2 regions of the Pristimantibacillus sp. Z349TD_6 genome follow, and region 2 is predicted to be linked to the other one. Evidence: predicted binding sites of a transcription regulator. Region 2 holds the regulator's gene; the other holds the start of a gene.
The links. The regulator CtsR, encoded in region 2, represses protease genes until heat stress. The targets are predictions, from matches to a motif close to ATGGTCAATAAAGGTCAAACA.

Region 1 (3,145 bases), 840 kb from region 2:
CTTGCCGCCGGCAACACCTATAACAACTTCAGTTTTAACAATATCCTCGAGCCGTAACCCCACCGTTTGCATTTTGTGCACGACAGCGCCTTTTCGGTCAAAATAAAACCCGAACGACTCCGCCAAAGCACCCTCAGCTTCCATAGCATCAATAACTTCACGCTCTAGCCGCCTGCGTCTTGCCATAACCATAGCATCTCCGATACCATGTACAACGATGCGAGCACTGCGGATGACATCCACAATTTCTCGAATGTTCGGCTCCTGCATAATAGATGCAAAAGCTTCCTCTCCCAGATGATCCGGCACATGCAGAAGTCTGTACTGCGCTCCTGTACGCTTAGCCATCATGGAAGCAATCGTATTCGCTTGATAATCCAAGCTCTCCCCTAGACCGCCTCTAGCCGGTACGAACAAGTTCGTATTCAGCTGAGAAGAACTAATCAGTTGATTCGACAGCTGTGCAATCGTCGTTCCGCCTGTTACAGCTACAACGTCGTTAGGCTGCATTACCTTGATAAGCACCTGACATCCCGCACGACCAAGCTCTCGCTTTGTTTGGGCAGAGACTTCCGAATCGCCAGCAACTATAATGACCTGCGATAGGCCGTAGTGGCTGCGAATCGTTTCCTCCAGTTCGGATAGTCCGAACATTGTCTTGTAGAATGGCTCAAGCTGCTCTAATAGAAGCTTGCCTGAATCGCTAATCCGCATGCCTCCCGAATGAATCTCGAGCAGCCCCTGCGTCTTTAGGAAATCGGTCTCTGCCCGAAGCATACGCTCCGTCATTGATAATACAGAAGCCAACGTTCGACGTCCGATTAAATCCGATACCATTACTTGATGCAAAATCGAATATCGTTTCTTCATGACCTCTAGCAGATCAGGCACAAGCTGCTGCTGCAGTTCAATGATCTGACGCATTTCTCATCCTTCACTCCATCGGCCTATAGCGTATTCGCTTCAAATACGTTGGACTCAATATGTCCCGCGGTATCATTTCAAGTCCCACCTTTAGTTTATCGGAAATAACCGATTGTAGCAATAGCCGATTATCAATTGGAAACGGTTTCCAACGCATTTTTAACAAATTTAATTTTTGAACATCGCTTGCTTTAAAATCTTTAATATCATATAATCATTTTTGCGACTATTTTCTTACAAAAGCAGATAGTAGCAACAGCAGCTTTTCCTTATGCGCCCGTGGTCCAATGGATATGACGCAGCCCTCCGAAGGCTGAGATCTAGGTTCGATTCCTTGCGGGCGCGCCAATACTTTTTATTATCGCAAGTTCAAACTCTATATTGATACACACGAACCGTTCCTATACGCTGGAACGTTTTTTTTATTTTAAGCAACGGCCAAGTAATTAATCTCCCGCTATAACATCCAACCTATGCCTCATGGAAAACACTCCAAATTACGCTTGTTTATTTCATCCAATCCACTTCAATCCCATTTTTTTCGTATACGCAGCAAGGGAAATGCAGAACTGTTTGACTATCTTTGACTTTTGACTTTTCATCCGTTATTATGAGAATACGATTTAACCATTCATTGTTTTTTAGGAGGGGGCTTACGTTGGATATGAATTTCGTTCCTATGGTTATTGAGCAAAACAATCGGGGTGAGCGTGCGTATGACATTTACTCTCGCCTACTGAAAGATCGCATTATTTTTCTAGGATCAGGTGTAAATGACGTGGTGGCCAACTCCATCATCGCTCAATTGTTATTCCTGGCGGCAGACGACCCTGAGAAGGACATTTCTCTTTATATTAACAGCCCGGGCGGCTCAATTACGGCAGGCATGGCTATTTACGATACGATGCAATATATTAAACCTGATGTATCTACGATTTGTGTAGGTATGGCTGCTTCTATGGGTGCTTTCTTGCTTACTGCAGGTGCAATCGGCAAACGTTACGCGCTTCCGAACAGTGAAGTCATGATCCATCAGCCACTTGGCGGTGCAGAAGGTCAAGCAAGCGATATCGCCATTCGAGCGAAACGCATTATCGGCATGCGCGACAAGCTGAACGGTATTTTGGCAGAGCGCAGTGGACAATCGCTTGAACGTATCGAGAAAGATACAGACCGCGATTACTTCATGAGTGCAGCAGAAGCCAAAGAATATGGCTTGGTTGATAAAGTAATTGAGAAACTCGCATAATTCATTCCGATTCCGCTAGGTAATAGGTTTGAACGCAAAAAAGAGCAAGTTCGGATTCATCCGAGCCTGCTCTTTTTTTATTGCAAACACATTCGTAAGATTATTGTACATTCCATATAAAAAAAGAGCTGCCGCCGCAAGTTCATAATGAACCTGCGTGACTTCTCTCCTTCTTCATTATTGGTTCTCCAGCTCTTCTTTGCTTACCAAAGCGACTAAAGCGTTTACAGCCTGTTCTGCGTCCGAACCCTCAGCACTAATGGATACTTCAGTGCCAGAACTGATAGCCAAACTCATAATACCCATTATGGATTTAGCATTTACTTTTTTGTCGTCTTTCTCTACAAATACTTCGGAGGAAAATTTGTTCGCTTCTTGTACGAATAATGCTGCTGGTCTTGCATGTAGTCCAGTCTTAAGACGAACAACAACCGGAAGCCTTGTCATGGAAACCATACCCCCTATATTTTTCTCAATCATTAGCATGCGGCAAAAGCTTATACGGCTCTGTTTGCCGTCTTCTGGCTGCAAAAGCTCGTTTCCGGACAAAGATAAGATGTGTAAGTATCAATGCTGCTTATTCTTATCTTTAAAATTTGCGTCATTTTAAATTATTATATCATTATACCAGCTGATGCACTAGGATAAAAGTTCAGACACCACGGATTTTTTCCGCAAGTGCGTCGATTTTGCGCAAACGATGGTTTACGCCTGACTTACTGACCTTTCCTCCGAGCATTTCGCCGACCTCTGTCAAATTCATATCCGGATGCTGAAGCCTTATCTCAGCTACTTCCTTCAGCTTATCAGGCAAGCTATCCAGTCCTACTTCACGTTGAAGCAGCTTAATGTTCTCGATCTGACGAACAGCTGCACCAATCGTTTTATTTAGATTGGCCGTTTCGCAGTTTACGATCCGGTTTACTGAATTGCGCATGTCGCGCATGATTCGAACATCTTCAAACTTGAACA
Region 2 (3,145 bases):
CGTAAGGCGAAGTATACGGGCTGACGCCTGCCCGGTGCTGGAAGGTTAAGGGGAGCGGTTAGGGGTAACCCGAAGCTGTGAACCGAAGCCCCAGTAAACGGCGGCCGTAACTATAACGGTCCTAAGGTAGCGAAATTCCTTGTCAGGTAAATTCTGACCCGCACGAATGGCGTAACGACTTGGGCGCTGTCTCAACGAGAGATCCGGTGAAATTTTAATACCTGTGAAGATGCAGGTTACCCGCGACAAGACGGAAAGACCCCATGGAGCTTTACTGTAACTTGATATTGAACTTTGGTACGATCTGTACAGGATAGGTGGGAGCCTTTGAAGCATGAGCGCCAGCTTGTGTGGAGGCAACGTTGGGATACCACCCTGATCGTATCGGAGTTCTAACCTAGAACCGTGAAACCGGTTCGGGGACCGTGTCAGGTGGACAGTTTGACTGGGGCGGTCGCCTCCTAAAATGTAACGGAGGCGCCCAAAGGTTCCCTCAGAATGGTTGGAAATCATTCGAAGAGTGCAAAGGCATAAGGGAGCTTGACTGCGAGACCTACAAGTCGAGCAGGTACGAAAGTAGGGCTTAGTGATCCGGTGGTACCGAATGGAAGGGCCATCGCTCAACGGATAAAAGCTACCCTGGGGATAACAGGCTTATCTCCCCCAAGAGTCCACATCGACGGGGAGGTTTGGCACCTCGATGTCGGCTCATCGCATCCTGGGGCTGAAGTAGGTCCCAAGGGTTGGGCTGTTCGCCCATTAAAGCGGTACGCGAGCTGGGTTCAGAACGTCGTGAGACAGTTCGGTCCCTATCTGTCGCGGGCGCAGGAAATTTGAGAGGAGCTGTCCTTAGTACGAGAGGACCGGGATGGACGTACCGCTGGTGTACCAGTTGTTCCGCCAGGAGCACCGCTGGGTAGCCAAGTACGGACGGGATAAGCGCTGAAAGCATCTAAGCGTGAAGCCCCCCTCAAGATGAGATTTCCCAGTATGTAAGACCCCTTGAAGACGACGAGGTTGATAGGTTCGGGGTGGAAGCACAGCAATGTGTGTAGCTGACGAATACTAATCGGTCGAGGGCTTATCCTAAACACGTTTACTGTGACCCATACATCCGGTAGACAGCAGCATAAAGGCTTCAGCAAGCCTAATCTTTCGTATCCAGTTTTCAGGGCGTAAACACCTTGAAGGACTTTGGTTGGATCTTTTCTGAGGAAACTCAGGACTGCATTTCAACGAAAAATCCAGTTTGGTGGCGATGGCGGAGGTGAACCACGCGTTCCCATACCGAACACGACCGTTAAGCCCTTCAGCGCCGATGGTACTTAGACCGCAGGGTCTTGGGAGAGTAGGACGTCGCCAAGCACGAGAGACCTATCGCATAATATGCGATAGGTTTTTTGTTGTTTTTGTATGCAGAAAATGAGCGTTAATCATATAAATGAATCCGGCTATGTATAAACAGCATGCAAGCGTACCAAGCTAATGGAAAATCAATTTTACCGAGCACTTGACCTTTTGCTGAAATTGCATATAATAAAATCAAGGTCAAAGAAAGTCAAAGTCAGTTGTCCGAATATTCGGTGTATATTCTGATTTGATCGCAAGACCTCATTAATACCTATGTTTCAACTTTAGTTTTATTGGTTATTTCTCAGGGAGGTTGGTGGTTTGCGTAACATTTCCGATCTCATCGAACAGTACTTGAAGCTTATGCTTCAAGAAAGTCCAGAGGGCGCAGTAGAAATTCAACGCAATGACCTGGCTGACAAATTTTCTTGTGTACCGTCGCAAATCAACTATGTAATTAGTACTCGATTTACCATGGAGAAAGGATACATGGTTGAAAGTAAGCGCGGCGGCGGAGGCTATATCCGAATACAACGGATTGAGCTTCCTGCATTAAAGGCGATTCAATTCCACATCGAAGAAACGGTTGGAGAATGTGTCGATCAAGGTGCAGCGGAAGGGCTTATTTATCAGCTTGAGGAAGCAAGACTTATCTCTAAGCGTGAAGGAAATCTGCTCCGTGCGGCTGTGCATCGCGATACCATTGCACTGAAGCTGCCGCTAAGGGATGAAATTCGGGCAAGGTTGTTAAGGTCCATGCTTATCTCATTGCTGGTTAAATAAAGACAAACCGTTTATACCGGGAGGAGGGATCAGGCTTGTTTTGCCAAGATTGCGGTAAAAAACCGGCTACGCTTCATTTCACAAAAATCATTAATGGCGAGAAGACCGAATTTCATATTTGTGAAAGCTGTGCTCGTGAGAAAGGCGAAGGCATTCCAGGCGCGCCGAATAGCTTTTCTATTCATAGCTTACTATCGGGACTTCTTGATTTCGAACAGCTTGGCGGGTCGACGATTACCGGCATTAAGCAGCCAGCGCTGCGCTGCGAGGAATGTGGTCTGACCTATACACAGTTTAGCAAAATCGGTCGATTCGGCTGCAGCTCTTGTTATCAGTCGTTCGAAGGTAAGCTTGATCCACTTCTCAAACGTATTCACAGCAGCACCGTACACAGCGGTAAAATCCCCAAGCGCTCAGGCGGGCAAATCCAGTGCAAGCGCGAGATTGAACAGCTGAGGCGGGATTTGCAGGAGAAGATTGATCAAGAGGAATTTGAAAGCGCGGCAGAGCTGCGTGATCGAATACGTGAATTAGAGCGCAAAATGGCAGACCTGTAGGCTGGCATAGAAGGAGTGAAGGAACCTCTTGACTAAGCATCGATTCTCACAGCATGCGCTCAGCGAATGGATGAAGGACGCAGGTCCTGAATCTGAAATTGTCATTAGCAGCAGAGTGCGAGTAGCCCGAAATTTACGTCATCAGCCTTTTCCATTACTTGCAACAAATCAGCAATCTAAGGATGTCATGGATCAGCTGACTGAAGTTAGCCAGAGCGGCAAGCTGCAGTCTATTGGATCATTTGAGACCATTATTTTGTCAGATTTAAGCGAGCTTGATAAAAGGGTGCTTGTTGAAAAGCATTTAATCAGTCCCAATTTAGCGAACGAATCGCGATGCGGGGCCGTTATTTTAAGCGATAATGAATCTGTTAGCATAATGATTAACGAAGAAGATCATTTGCGCATTCAATGTCTGTATCCAGGTTTCCAAATCCAGGAGGCATGGGCATTGG

Region 1: clpP (ATP-dependent Clp endopeptidase proteolytic subunit ClpP) is a predicted target of CtsR. The motif match lies at 1,495-1,515, and genes of this name have one in related genera.

The regions. Positions count from the first base shown of each region.
Region 1 covers NZ_CM149662.1:223,055-226,199, reverse strand. Annotated here, with positions in the region: gene AC0VYE_RS01120 (sugar-binding transcriptional regulator) at 1-924, opposite strand, end outside; tRNA gene AC0VYE_RS01115 (tRNA-Arg) at 1,198-1,272, shown strand; gene clpP (ATP-dependent Clp endopeptidase proteolytic subunit ClpP) at 1,589-2,173, shown strand; gene AC0VYE_RS01105 (HPr family phosphocarrier protein) at 2,351-2,620, opposite strand; gene whiA (DNA-binding protein WhiA) at 2,826-3,145, opposite strand, start outside.
Region 2 covers NZ_CM149662.1:7,255,341-7,258,485, reverse strand. Annotated here, with positions in the region: rRNA gene AC0VYE_RS31540 (23S ribosomal RNA) at 1-1,089, shown strand, start outside; rRNA gene rrf (5S ribosomal RNA) at 1,249-1,365, shown strand; gene AC0VYE_RS31530 (CtsR family transcriptional regulator) at 1,672-2,133, shown strand; gene AC0VYE_RS31525 (UvrB/UvrC motif-containing protein) at 2,169-2,690, shown strand; gene AC0VYE_RS31520 (protein arginine kinase) at 2,719-3,145, shown strand, end outside.